Linked DNA regions of Blastococcus colisei. The protein of the gene in region 1 interacts with the protein of each later gene in a pairwise test. Links are inferred from orthologs where the notes say so. Each region holds a gene or a part of one and is shown in the gene's direction. Other genes may lie near its edges.

Region 1 (7,976 bases):
CAAGCACCAGCGGCCCGTCTCGCTGATCGGCTGGAGCCTCGGCGGGATCTTCGCCCGCGACCTCGCCCGCCGCTCTCCCGAGTCGGTCCGCCAGGTGGTCACCCTCGGCAGCCCGTTCCGCCTGGCCCGCCACAGCCAGAGCCGGGCGACGAAGGTCTTCGACCGCTACTCCCACCTGCACGTCGAGCACCGCACCCTGCCGCTGGAGTCTGAGACGACGCCGCTGCCGGTGCCGGCAACCTCGATCTACTCGCACTACGACGGGATCGTGCACTGGCAGACCTGCCTGGACACCCCCGGCGAGCGCTGCGAGAACATCGCCGTCATGGCCAGCCACCTGGGGCTGGGGCACCACCCGGCCTCGATCTGGGCGGTGGCCGACCGGCTGGCCCAGCGCGAGGGCTCCTGGAAGAAGTTCAAGGCGCCACTGTTCCTGCGCCCGGCGTTCCCGAAGCCCGCACAGCCCACGGCGGCCGACCCGGTCGCCGCGCACGGCACCGCCGCCTGACACTCCTCTCCGGGAGGCGGCCATGGGTGCGTGATCAGCCCCGACTACCGTGATGTCCATGCCGCTGATCTCGCACTGGGGCGGCCCACGCCACGGTGAGGTCGACGAGGTGCCCGCAGAGCAGCTCGTGTCCTCCGTCCTCGTCTACGACGGTCCCCGCTGGTTCGGCGTCTACGAGCGCTTCGAGCCCCGCCAGCTCCAGGAGACCCCCCGAGGTCCCGCAGAGGTCTGGGTCGTCCGCGAGTAGCCGCCCGCTCCGGGCTGCGAAACAACCGCGCGCCCGCGAGACGTGCACGGCGCCGAGATGCGCCTGGGACCGGTCACCCGCGCCGGATGACCGTTCTGGAGCTGACCTCGGTGAGGCGTGGTCCGGACGGCGGAACGGAGTGGGCGCGGCAGGGATCGAACCTGCGACCGCTCGCTTGTAAGGCGAGAGCTCTCCCGCTGAGCTACGCGCCCCGCGCGCCCAGGGTAGTAAGAGGACCCCGTCCCCCTCACCCCTCGAACGCTCGGGGTGAGCCTCTGGACGAGGCCAGGGCTACATCCCCGGGCCGCAAGTCAGGAGGTTAGCTTGCTGACGGCGTCCTTCCAGCCCGACTGCTCGCGGACGTCACCGGGCGAGTTGACCTCGGCGAAGGTGATCTTCCCGTCGGCGTCGACGAGGAAAGTGGCCCGCAGGGCCATGCCTGCCTTCTCGTTGAACGCGTCGTAGGCCTGAGCGGTGGCGCCGTGCGGCCAGAAGTCCGAGAGCAGGGCGAAGTCGAAGCCCTCCTTCTCGCGGAAGGCCTTGAGGCTGAAGACCGGGTCGGTGCTGATGGCCAGCACCCGCACGCCCGCGTCGGTATAGACCGACAGCTCGTCCCGCAGCTGGCACAGCTCGCCGGTGCACAGGCCGGAGAAGGCGAAGGGGTAGAAGACCAGCAGGGCCGGCGTCCCACGCAGCTCGGCGAGGGAGACGACCTGCCTGTCCTGGTCGGGGAGGCTGAACTCGGGTGCGACGTCGCCGACGGAGAGGCTCATGCCCCCGATCGTGCCTCAGCGCCGGGAGCGGGCGGCCTTCGGGGTGACGAGCCGGATGCCCGACCAGTCCTTGGCGGCGGAGATGCTGCTCGTCTGCGAGAGGCCGGCCGTGGGCGCGACCTCCGTGACGTCGCCGGGCTCGACGTGCCCGGGCCGGCCGGACTTGGGCACCAGCAGCCAGACGACGCCGTCGTCGGCCAGCGAGGTGATCGCGTCGGTCAGCGCATCGAAGAGGTCACCGTCGTCCTCGCGCCACCACAGCACGACGACGTCGGCCACCTCGTCGGTGTCCTCGTCGACCATCTCGCCGCCGGAGACCTCGATGATCGCGTCGCGCAGATCCTCGTCGGCGTCCTCGTCCCACCCGAGCTCCTGCACGACCATGCCCGGCTTGATGCCCAACCGGGCCGCCATGCCGGTGCTGTCGACGCTCATCCCTGCTGATCCTCCATGGAGTGGTCTGCTGCTGACCGGTCGTGGGGTGGATGGTGCCCTGTCGCGGCGCCGAGCGCGCGCGGACGCGTCACAGTCGCTGTTCCTCGTCGTCCCGACGAAGGAAGCAACCGCCGAGCCGGGCTGCACCGGCGATGTCGAGGGACAGGGCGCACGCGACGGACACGACCGGCGGGTGGCTTCCCCGCTGCCTGGTCATGTCACCCCTCTCGCTCTCTCCGACGTCCGCTGCCCGGATCGACTCCGGGTATGCGGTGCGGAACCCGTCACGCCGAGCCACCGCTGGCGGAAGCGTAGGGCATGACACGTCTGGCGCAAGCCGCCCGTAGCGGGCGACGACCCGTGGAGGACGATCAGCGGGAACGCACGACTCGGCACACAAGCGGCCGGTGGACGTGACGACGGTGGCCCCGACGGGAGACGATGGACACATGAGCGCACCGCAGCAGTCGGACGGCGACCCCGCCCGCGAAGCCGGCACGCCCCGCGCGGTCATCACCGACGGGCTGCCGAGCCAACTTCCCGACACCGATCCCGACGAGACGCAGGAGTGGCTGGACTCGCTCGACGCCGTCGTCGACAACGCCGGCCGCGAACGCGCCCGGTACGTGATGCTCCGGCTGCTCGAGCGCAGCCGCGAGCAGCAGGTCGGCGTGCCGGGCCTGCGCAGCACCGACTACATCAACACGATCGCGCCCTCCCGCGAGCCGTGGTTCCCCGGTGACGAGCACGTCGAGCGCCGCATCCGCGCCTACATCCGCTGGAACGCCGCGATCATGGTGCACCGCGCGCAGCGGCCGGGGATCGCCGTCGGCGGGCACATCTCCTCCTACGCCAGCTCCGCCTCGCTCTACGAGGTCGGCTTCAACCACTTCTTCCGCGGCAAGGACCACCCGGGCGGCGGCGACCAGATCTGGTTCCAGGGTCACGCCTCTCCCGGCATCTACGCGCGCGCCTACCTCGAGGGCCGGCTGAGCGAGCAGCAGCTCGACGGCTTCCGCCAGGAGGTCAGCCACCCCGGAGGCGGACTGTCCTCCTACCCGCACCCGCGGCTGATGCCGGACTTCTGGGAGTTCCCCACCGTCTCCATGGGCCTGGGCCCGCTCAACGCGATCTACCAGGCCCGGTTCAACCGCTACCTGCACGACCGCGGCGTCAAGGACACCTCCGACCAGCACGTCTGGGCGTTCCTGGGCGACGGCGAGATGGACGAGCCGGAGTCGCTCGGCGCGATCGGCCTGGCCGCCCGCGAGGAGCTGGACAACCTCACGTTCGTCATCAACTGCAACCTGCAGCGGCTCGACGGCCCGGTCCGCGGCAACGGCAAGATCATCCAGGAGATGGAGTCGTTCTTCCGAGGCGCGGGCTGGAACGTCATCAAGGTCATCTGGGGCCGGGAGTGGGACGCGCTGCTGTCCGCCGACCGCGACGGCGCCCTGGTCAACCTGATGAATCAGACGCCCGACGGCGACTACCAGACCTACAAGGCCGAGGACGGCGCCTACGTCCGCGAGCACTTCTTCGGGCGCGACCCGCGGACCCGCAAGCTCGTGGAGAACATGAGCGACAAGGAGATCTGGAACCTCTCCCGCGGCGGGCACGACTACCGCAAGGTCTATGCGGCGTTCAAGGCGGCACAGGAGCACAAGGGTCAGCCCACGGTCATCCTCGCCAAGACCATCAAGGGCTGGACGCTGGGCAGCCACTTCGAGGGCCGCAACTCCACCCACCAGATGAAGAAGCTGACCGCCGAGGATCTCGCCGCCTTCCGCGACCGGCTCTACCTCGACATCCCCGACTCGGCGCTCGACAAGACCCTGCCGCCGTACTACAGGCCGGAGCCGGGGTCCGACGAGCTGGAGTACATGCTCGAGCGGCGCCGTCAGCTGGGCGGCGCGGTCCCGCGGCGCCGCTCGGAGGCCAAGCTGCTCAAGGCCCCCGAGGACAAGGCGCTCGAGGTCCTGCGCCGGGGTTCCGGCAAGCAGGAGGTGGCGACGACGATGGCGTTCGTCCGCCTGCTGAAGGAGCTGCTCAAGGACAAGGAGCTCGGCCCGCGCTTCGTGCCGATCATCCCGGACGAGGCCCGCACGTTCGGCCTCGATTCGCTCTTCTCGAGCCACAAGATCTACAACCCGGCCGGCCAGCGCTACACCTCGGTCGACCGCGAGCTGATGCTGGCCTACAAGGAGTCCGAGCAGGGCGTGATCCTGCACGAGGGCATCAACGAGGCCGGCTCCACCGCGTCGTTCACCGCCGTCGGCACCTCGTACTCCACGCACGGCGAGCCGATGATCCCGATCTACATCTTCTACTCGATGTTCGGGTTCCAGCGGACCGGTGACGGTTTCTGGGCGGCCGCCGACCAGATGACGCGCGGCTTCATCCTGGGCGCCACCGCCGGGCGGACGACGCTCAACGGCGAGGGCCTCCAGCACGAGGACGGGCACTCGCTGCTGCTCGCCCACACCAACCCCGCGGTGGTGTCCTACGACCCGGCGTTCTCCTTCGAGGTCGCCCACATCACCCGGGACGCCCTCGTGCGGATGTACGGCGACGACCCGGGCGCCCCGCTCGGCGGGCACCGCTCCCCCGACGTCATGTACTACCTGACGGTCTACAACGAGCCGTTCGTGCAGCCGGCCGAGCCGGAGGACCTCGACGTCCAGGGTGTGCTGGCGGGCATGTACCGCTACGCCGAGGGGCCGCAGAGCGCTGCTGACGGAGCCCACCCACCCAAGGCGCAGGTGCTCGCCTCGGGTGTCGCGGTGCCGTGGGCGCTGCGGGCACAGGAGCTGCTGGCCAACGACTGGAACGTCTCCGCCGACGTCTGGTCGGTGACCTCGTGGGGCGAGCTGCGCCGCCAGGCCGACGCGGTGGCCGAGCACAACCTCCTGCACCCCGAGGAGGACCCGCAGGTCCCCTACGTCACCTCGCGGCTGCAGGACGCCGAGGGCCCGGTCATCGCGGTGTCTGACTGGATGCGCGCGGTTCCCGACCTGATCGCGCCGTACGCGCCGCACGGGCTGCACTCGCTGGGCACCGACGGGTTCGGTCTCTCCGACACCCGCCCGGCGCTGCGCCGGCACTTCCACGTGGACGCCGAGACGATCGTCGTCCGCACGCTGGCCTCGCTGGCCGACTGGGGTCATGTGGACCGCTCGGTCGTGCGGCAGGCGGTGGAGAAGTACCAGGTCCGCGACGTGCAGGCGGCGCCGACGGACGAGCGTTCGGACCCCAGCCCGGCCACCTGACCCCAGGCATAGGAACCTATACGTGCGGAATGGAGCCCATGCCGCATGTATAGGTTCCTATGCCCGACGACGTGAGAGAGCGGGCGGCGGCGCAGACCCTTGCGCCGCCGAACCCCCGCTCAGCCTTCTTGCGCCTGCCGGTGGCGACGGAGGAGGTCGGCGTACACGCGGGCGCTGTCCTTGAGGATGCGCTGCTGGGTCGCGTAGTCGACGTGCACCAGCCCGAACCGCTGCTCGTAGCCCCGCGCCCACTCGAAGTTGTCCAGCAGCGACCAGGCGAAGTAGCCGCGGACGTCGGCGCCCTGGTCCATGGCCGTGCTCATCGCGTCGAGGTGACGGAGCAGGAAGTCGGTGCGCTCCGGATCGTGCACGGCCCCGTCGTCGGAGATCTCGTCGGGCCATGCGGACCCGTTCTCGGTCACCACCAGCGGCAGGTCCGGCGCCTGGTCGCGCAGCCACAGCAGCAGCCGGGTGAACGCCTCGGGGCTGACGCCCCAGCCCATCGACGTCGTCGGGCCCGTCGGGTCGAGGTCGACCACGTCCTCGCCGCCGATGAACGACGTCGGCGGCTTGTCGGCGGGGCGTGCGCCGGCCCGCACGGTCTGCTCGAAGTAGTAGTTCACGCCCAGCCACTCGATCGGGGCAGCGATCACCGCGAGGTCCCCGTCCTCGACCGGCAGGGGCGCCCCGGCCGCGGCGAGGTCGGCCTCGACGTCGGCGGGGTAGGCGCCGCGGACGATCGGCTCGAGGAACATGCGGTTCTGCTGGCCGTCCAGGCGCCGGGCCGCGTCGACGTCCTCGGGCCGGTCGCTCGCCGGCGTCATCGGCGTGAAGTTGAGGGTGACGCCGAGGTGGTCGGCGCCCCTGTCGCGCAGGACCTGGGTGGCCAGTCCGTGCCCCAGCAGCAGGTGGTGCACCGCCCGGGCCGCCGAGACGGGGTTGCGCACGCCCGGTGCGTGCTCGCCGGACTGGTGCCCGAGCAGCGCGCTGACCATCGGCTCGTTCAGCGTCGACCAGTGCCGGACGCGGTCCCCGAGCGCGTCGTGGACGATTCCGGCGTAGTCGGCGAAACGGGCCGAGGTGTCCCGCGCGGTCCAGCCGCCCTGTTCCTGCAATGCCTGCGGGAGGTCCCAGTGGTAGAGCGTGAGCCACGGGTCGACGCCGGCGGCGAGGAGCTCGTCGACCAGCCGGCGGTAGAAGTCCAGGCCGCGCTGCTCCACCCGGCCGGCACCCTCGGGCAGCACCCGCGACCAGGCGACGGAGAACCGGTAGGCCGACAGCCCGAGCTCGACCATCAGCGCGACGTCGTCCCGGTAGCGGGTGTAGTGCTCGACGGCGACGTCGCCGGTGTCGCCCCGGAAGGTCCGGCCCGGCGTGTGGCTGAAGGTGTCCCAGATGGAGGGGCCCCGTCCGTCCGCGTCGACCGCACCCTCGATCTGGTAGGCGGCCGTGGCCGCACCGAAGACGAAGTCCGGCGGGAAGGTCAGCCCGGCGGCGAGGTCGGGCCGGCCGTCGGTCGAGGTCATGCGCGCTCCTTCACAAGGACGAACGACGCCGGCGGAGGCCCGCGGCGAGGGATGACGACGTTCTCACGGGCCCTCCGCCGACCCCGCGAGCCGTGCGGCTCAGCCGGCGAGCGCCCGCATCGCCATCTGCGCGTACAGCGCCACCCCGGCCGGCAGCGGCTCCTCGTCGAAGACGACCAGGTTGGAGTGGTTGGCCGGCGCGGTCGCCGGGTCCAGTCCCGGGGGGCACGCCCCCAGCCAGGCCATCGCGCCGGGCACCCGCTGCAGCACGTAGGAGAAGTCCTCGGCGCCCATCAGCGGCGCCGGCGCGAGCGTGCTCGCCCGCTCCCCCAGCAGCTCGGCCGCCACCTCCAGCACCGTGGCCGCCGCGGCCGGGTCGTTGACCGTGACCGGGTAGCCCTCCTCGTGCTCGAACTCGACCTCGAGGCCGTGCGCCGCGCCGATGTTCACGGCGACCCGCCGTACAGCGGCGAGCACCTCCGCGCGGTTCCTCGCCGAGAGCGTCCGGATCGTCCCCTCGAGGAACGCCGTGTCGGGGATGACGTTGTTGGTCGTACCGGCCTCGATGTGCGCGACGGTGACGACGGCCGGGTCGAAGACGTCGACCCTCCGGGTCACCATCGACTGGAGGGCCAGGACGATCTCGGCAGCCACCGGGATGGGGTCGGCCGCGGCGGACGGGTCGGACGCGTGACCGCCCCGGCCGCGGACGGTCATCCGCCACGTGTCGCCGGCGGCCATCATCGGTCCGGGCCGCACGTGCACGCTCCCGCTGGGCAGGGTCGAGAAGACGTGCAGCGCGAACGCGCCGCTGACCGGCGCTCCGGGGACGACGTCGAGCAGCCCCTCCTCGAGCATGTAGCGGGCGCCGTGGAACCCCTCCTCGCCCGGCTGGACCATGAAGACGACCTGGCCGGTCAGCTCGTCACGCCGCTCGGCCAGCAGGCGAGCGGCGCCGAGCAGCATCGCCACGTGCGTGTCGTGCCCGCACGCGTGCATGGCGCCGGGGTGCTCGGAGGCGAAGGGCAGCCCGCTGTCCTCCTGCACCGGGAGCCCGTCCATGTCGGCACGCAGCAGGTGGGTGGGGCCGGGTCGCCCGCCGCGGAGCACGGCGACCACCGAACTGGTCGACGTCCCCGTGGTGATCTCGACGGGCAGATCGGCGAAGGCCCCGAGCACCAGCTCCTGGGTGAGCGGCAGGTGCAGGCCGATCTCGGG
Region 2 (5,829 bases), on another replicon or contig:
GCTACGACACCAAGTTCTTCGTCGCGGCGTTGCCGGTGGGCCAGGAGGCGCGGCACGTCTCGGGCGAGGCGGACGAGGCGGCCTGGCTGACCCCCTCGGCGGCGCTGGACGAGCTCACCTCGGGCGCGCGCCCGATGATGCCGCCGACCACTCACACGCTGGGCCAGCTGGGGGTGTTCCCCGACGTCGCGGCGGCGCTCGCCGGGTCACCGCCGGAGCCGTTGCACCCGATCAGCCCGACGTTCGAGGAGACCCCCGACGGAAAGTGGGCGGTCCTTCCGGACGGGACGCGCGTCCGCCTGGTCGTGCCGCTGCCGTCCTGAACGGTCCTACCTCACGGTTCTGGGTCCTCCCACGCGGTCGACGCCGAGGGAGGACCCGGTTCGATCAGGAACCCTGATCGTCGGGGAGGGTCAGCGGGCGCGGCGGCGGAGGCGGTCCTCGTCGAGGACGACGACCGACTTGCCCTGCAACTGGATCCAGCCGCGGTGCACGAAGTCGGCCAGGGCCTTGTTCACCGTCTCGCGGGAGGCGCCGACCAGCTGGGCCAGCTCCTCCTGCGTGAGGTCGTGCTTGACGCGCAGGCCGTCGCTCTCGCGGCTGCCGAAGCGATCGGCCATCTGCAGCAGCGCCTTGGCCACGCGGCCGGGGACGTCGGTGAAGATCAGGTCGGCGACCGAGTCGTTGGTACGGCGCAGTCGCCGGGCCAGGACCCGCAGCAGCTGCTCCCCGATCTCGGGGTGCGCCTCGATCCAGGGACGCAGCACCGACTGCGGCATCTTGGCCAGCTTCACGTCGGTCACCGCGGTCGCCGTCGCCGTCCGCGGGCCCGGGTCGAAGACCGAGAGCTCGCCGAACTGGTCGGACGGGCCCATGACGGCCAGCACGTTCTCCCGGCCGTCGGGCGACCGGCGGGACAGTTTGATCTTGCCGGTGGCGACGATGTACAGGCTGTCGCCGGGTTCGCCCTCGTTGAAGATCACCCGGCCGCGCGGCAGCGTGATCATCTCCAACCGACTGGCGACCGGGTGCACCGCGTCCTCCGAGAGCCCCTGGAAGATCCCGGACTGGGCCAGCACCTCGTCCACTGCACGTCCTCTCACTGCCGTTCGCGATAGGACGCAGAGGCGTCCGTGTCCGGAGGGAGTCTAGGCGGCTGTGCCGTCGGTCACCCGATCGGTGGTTGCCCGCGTCCCCCCTCCGAGCGAGTGGTCCGGGCCACAGCGCCCACGGACGTGCAGTTCAGACCATCGGAGGGTTGGATGTGCGACCGCCCGTGTGACGGCGGCGCCGCCAGCGGGCCAGCGCTCGCCGGATGCCCGAGGAGGCGAGCGTGTCGACCTCTCCCGGCGTCGCCGTGCTGAGGAACTCGGTGACCTCCCGTGGGCCGGCCGGCCGCCGCAGCGGCTCTTCGACGCGCTCCATGACCAGCAGGAAGGCGATCAGCAGGGGTGGGAACAAGATGACGCTGAGTGCGACCACGTCGACCTCCTTCGCCTCGCCTGCGTGTTCCCCGGACCGCTGCGGCGCGGGAGCCCATCCCTGCTCAAGGATGACACGGCCGGAAGTCGTCAGCCTGGCCGCCTACCCTCGACCGCGTGTCCCTGCCCGAGTCGGAGCTCGCGACCGAGCCGGCCTACGCCCGCCCCGCACCGCCGCGCCGTCCCACGCAGGCGGCGCGCACCGGCGCCTCCCCCTACGACCCCGGTGAGACGCCGCTGTCGCGCACCCGCCGGGCCCGGCGGATGGCCCGGGAGCTCGCGCTCATCCACCCCGACGCGCACTGCGAGCTGGACTTCACCAACGCCTTCGAGCTGCTGGTCGCCACGGTCCTGTCGGCGCAGACGACGGACAAGATGGTCAACAAGGTGACGCCCACGCTGTTCGCCCGGTACCCCGACGCGGTCGCGCTCGCCGGTGCCGACCGCGAGGAGCTCGAGACGATCCTCAAGCCCACCGGCTTCTTCCGGGCCAAGGCCAACTCGGTGCTCGGGCTCAGCCAGGCGCTGGTCGAGCGGTTCGACGGCGACGTGCCCGGCCGGATGGCCGATCTGGTCACGCTGCCCGGCGTGGGCCGCAAGACCGCCAACGTCGTGCTCGGGAACGCGTTCGGAGTGCCCGGCCTCACCGTCGACACGCACTTCGGCCGGCTGGTCCGCCGGTTCGGCTGGACGGCGGAGGAGGACCCGGTGAAGGTCGAGGCCGAGATCGCCGCGCTGGTCCCGAAGAAGGAGTGGACCGACTTCAGTCACCGCGTGATCTTCCACGGTCGCCGGGTCTGCCACGCCAAGAAGGCCGCCTGCGGTGCCTGCGGGCTGGCCAGGTGGTGCCCCTCGTTCGGCATCGGCCCGGTCGACCCGGACGTGGCCCTCACGCTGGTCAAGACCCCCGCAGCGTCGGACACCGAGTGATGCGGCGGTCGCTGCTCGGGCTGATGGCGCTCGTCCTCCTCTCGGCCTGCACAGCCGAGCCGACGAACTCCGGGACGGCGAACTCCGGGACGACGAATTCCGAAGCGCCGTCCCTGGACGTCGAGGGGTACGACACCGTCCTGGAGCCCTGCCCCGAGCAGCCGGAGCAGGCGGCGGCCGGCGCGCAGACGTTGCCGCCGCTGTCGTTCGACTGCGTCGGCGGCGGAGTACTGGACCTCGCGCGGGCACCCGGCGTTCCGACCCTGGTCAACCTCTGGGGCAGCTGGTGCCCGCCGTGCAGAGCCGAGCTGCCGCTCCTGCAGGAGTTCGCGGACGTGGCGGGTGACCGGGTGCGCGTGGTGGGCGTCATCAGCAAGGACGGCGTCCCGCAGGCCGACTCCTTCGCCGACGACGCCGAGGTCACGTTTCCCGGGGCGTTCGACGGGGAGGGTGCGCTCATGGCCGAGCTCGGCATCAACGCGCTGCCGTTCACCTACTTCCTGGACGCCGACGGCGCGCTGGTGCACACCGAGGTCGGCGACGTCGCCTCGGTCGACGAGCTCCGTGCCCTGGCCGCCGAGCACCTCGGGGTCCAGCTGTGAGCCCCGCCGGGGACGGGGCCGGCGATCTCGACGGACTGCCCGGGTACCTGCACCGGCTGCTGGACGCCGCCGACGACCTGCCGCTGCGGCACCGGATGCCCCGGGCGACGGCGACCGCGCGGCGCTCGGCCGTGCTCATCCTCTTCGGCGAGGGCCCCGCGGGCCCCGACGTGCTCCTGATCGAGAAGTCCGCGCACCTGCGCAGCCACGCCGGTCAGCCGGCCTTCCCGGGGGGCCAGGCCGATCCGACGGACGACTACCCGATCGGGACGGCGCTCCGCGAGGCGGAGGAGGAGGCCGGCATCGACCCCGACGGCGTCCGGGTGCTCGCCACCCTGCAGGAGCTCTTCCTCGGGCCCTCGGACAACCTCGTCGTCCCCGTGGTCGCCTGGTGGGACGACCCGCGGGACGTGAGCATCGGCGATCCGCACGAGGTCGCCCGGGTCGCCCGGGTGCCACTGGCCGAGCTCACCGATCCCGGCAACCGGTTCCGCGTGAGCCATCCGTCCGGGTACATCGGCCCGGCCTTCGCCGTGGCCGACATGCTGGTCTGGGGCTTCACCGCCGGCCTCCTGGACGCGATCCTGGACGCCGCCGGCCTCGCGCAGCCGTGGGACACCCGCGACGTGCGCCCCCTGCCCACGTCCGTCGTGCGCCCGTACGCCCTGCCGGGCGCCGTCGGCGCGGGTGGCGAGGAGGACGCCGCCGCGCCGACGGTGGCCGATCCCGCACCCGACGGCCCTCCGGCGCGTACGGTTCCGCCCCGATGAACGGCAGAAGGACCTCCTTGCCCCCCACCACTCGTAGAAGGACCACCTCCTCCCCGCTCCTCGCAGGCTCGGGGCGGAACCGGGGAGGCGGCCGGGGCCCCTGCAAGAAGGCCGCTGTGGTCGCCGCCGCGCTGGTCCTGCTTGCCGGCTGCGGTGGCGAGGAGTCCCCGGGTTCCGGCTCCGCTGCCGCACCGTCCACCGCGCCAGGCGTGGGGGAGGTGACGACGGCGCCCGACGGCGTCCAGGAGATCACCCTGCAGACCCAGGACGACTACGTCTTCCTGCCCGACAGCTTCACGGTGGACCCGGGAACGGTGCGGTTGACCGTGGTCAACGTGGCCGAGGAGATGACCCACAACCTCGAGTTCGACGACGGCGAGGGGCCCGAGCCGATCGACGCGGGCATCTCGCTGCTGGCTCCGGGTGAGCAGAAGACGATCGAGTTCACGGTGACCGTGCCCGGGGACCACCCCTTCACCTGCACCTTCCACACCCAGCTCGGCCAGGTCGGCACGATGACGGTGCGCGGCCGATGACGACAGGTGCGGGAGCATCGCAGGGAGCGCCAGCGACCGAGGAGCGGATCGCGCCCGGAGTCGAGCGAGGTTACTGACCGATGTCCCTCGTCGACGTGGTGCTGATCGTCTTGGCCCTGGTGTTCGCGCTGTCGGGTTTCCGGCAGGGCCTGCTGGTCTCGTCGGCCTCGCTCTTCGGCTTCCTCGGCGGCGCCGTCGTGGGTGCGCAGCTGTCCGAGCCGGTCGCCGAGCGGATCGACGGCTCCAGCGTCACCCGGGTGTTCGCGGCGCTGGTCGTCGTGCTCGCGGGGGCGCTGCTCGGGCAGATCCTCGCGGGTGCGATCGGTCGCGCGGTCCGCGGACAGGTCACGTGGGAGCCGGCCAAGATGGTCGACTCGGTGGCCGGGGCGGTGGTCTCGGCGACGGCGGTCCTGCTGGTGGCCTGGATGGTGGCCTCCCCGCTGGCGAGTTCGCCGTTCCCGCAGGTCGCCAGCCAGGTGCGGCAGTCCGCGCTCGTGCAGGCCGTCGACCGGGCGGTGCCCGACGGGGTGCGCACGGTCTACGACAACCTCCGCGACGCCATCGACCGCCGCGGCCTGCCCGACGTCCTCGACCCGCTCACTCCCACTCAGGTGCCGGAGGTCGCAGCGCCCGACCCGGCGCTGCTGAACAGCCCGGTGGTCGCGTCGGTGCAGGGATCGGTGGTGAAGATCAGCGGCGTCGCGCCGTCCTGCTCGCGGCAGATCGACGGCTCGGGCTTCGTCTACGCTCCGGAACGGGTGATGACCAACGCGCACGTGCTTGCCGGCGTCACCGATCCGGTCGTGCTGGCCGAGGGCGAGGAGTACGACGCCACCTCGGTCTACGTGGACGAGGAACTCGACGTCGCGGTGCTCGCCGTCCCGGGGCTGGAGACCCTGCCGCTGTCGTTCGCGCAGACGCCGGCCGAGGCGGGCGACGACGCGCTGATCATGGGCTATCCCGGTGGCGGCCCGTTCTTCGTGGGCCCGGCGCGCGTGCGCGACCGCGGGGAGATCAGCGGACCGGACTTCCGGAACACGCAGACCGTCGTCCGCGACGTCTATGCGCTGTACGGGACCGTCCGTGCGGGGAACTCCGGCGGGCCGCTGTTCGGGCCGGACGGCAGCGTCCTCGGCGTGGTGTTCGCCTCCGCGATCGACGACCCCGACACCGGCTACGCACTCACCGGGCCCCAGGTCGCGCAGGCCGCGAACGTGGGCAGCACCGCGACGACCGAGGTCGGCACCGGCCCCTGCGAGTGACCCCGACGAATCCGCGACGCGCATTCGGTCGGGGTGGGCCGAAGGCCATCCTCGGAGTGCCTGACAGCCCGGCGGAGCCGGTCCGTCACCCCAGCGGAGCTGCGAAGTCGGCGATCGCCTGGCTGATTTCGGCCGGGGCCTCCTCCTGGGGGAAGTGCCCGATCCCGGGGAGCTCGCGGAACTCGTAGGCGCCGGCGACGTAGCGTGCCGAGCCCCGCGCGGTGTCGACGAGCACGCAGGAGTCCAGG

The links. The genes of interacting proteins can lie anywhere in the genome.
Region 2: the proteins of aceE (region 1) and nth interact in binary tests that used the Escherichia coli proteins (3 or more experiments, as listed by UniProt). The link is inferred for Blastococcus colisei from one-to-one orthologs.

What each region holds. Positions count from the first base shown.
Region 1 is NZ_VFQE01000001.1:3,222,754-3,230,729, forward strand. What follows is about bases 2,084-5,432. They hold aceE (pyruvate dehydrogenase (acetyl-transferring), homodimeric type), read left to right. Parts: upstream 2,084-2,412; coding sequence 2,413-5,232; downstream 5,233-5,432. Other genes in these bases: FHU33_RS15350 (GH1 family beta-glucosidase), read right to left, coding at 5,352-5,432. In the rest of the region: FHU33_RS15320 (esterase/lipase family protein), read left to right, coding at 1-508; FHU33_RS15325 (hypothetical protein), read left to right, coding at 567-755; FHU33_RS15335 (peroxiredoxin), read right to left, coding at 1,067-1,528; FHU33_RS15340 (DUF3052 domain-containing protein), read right to left, coding at 1,544-1,963; more of FHU33_RS15350, read right to left, coding at 5,433-6,758; FHU33_RS15355 (M20 metallopeptidase family protein), read right to left, coding at 6,858-7,976. UniProt on the Escherichia coli protein: Component of the pyruvate dehydrogenase (PDH) complex, that catalyzes the overall conversion of pyruvate to acetyl-CoA and CO(2).
Region 2 is NZ_VFQE01000002.1:527,573-533,401, reverse strand. Bases 761-3,504 are described here. They hold nth (endonuclease III), read left to right. Parts: upstream 761-1,598; coding sequence 1,599-2,411; downstream 2,412-3,504. Other genes in these bases: FHU33_RS22010 (NUDIX hydrolase), read left to right, coding at 3,010-3,504; FHU33_RS22015 (TlpA family protein disulfide reductase), read left to right, coding at 2,411-3,013; FHU33_RS22025 (hypothetical protein), read right to left, coding at 1,243-1,482; FHU33_RS22030 (Crp/Fnr family transcriptional regulator), read right to left, coding at 761-1,088. In the rest of the region: FHU33_RS22035 (NUDIX hydrolase), read left to right, coding at 1-323; more of FHU33_RS22030, read right to left, coding at 414-760; more of FHU33_RS22010, read left to right, coding at 3,505-3,783; FHU33_RS22005 (plastocyanin/azurin family copper-binding protein), read left to right, coding at 3,900-4,319; FHU33_RS22000 (MarP family serine protease), read left to right, coding at 4,400-5,581; FHU33_RS21995 (alpha/beta fold hydrolase), read right to left, coding at 5,667-5,829. UniProt on the Escherichia coli protein: DNA repair enzyme that has both DNA N-glycosylase activity and AP-lyase activity. The DNA N-glycosylase activity releases various damaged pyrimidines from DNA by cleaving the N-glycosidic bond, leaving an AP (apurinic/apyrimidinic) site.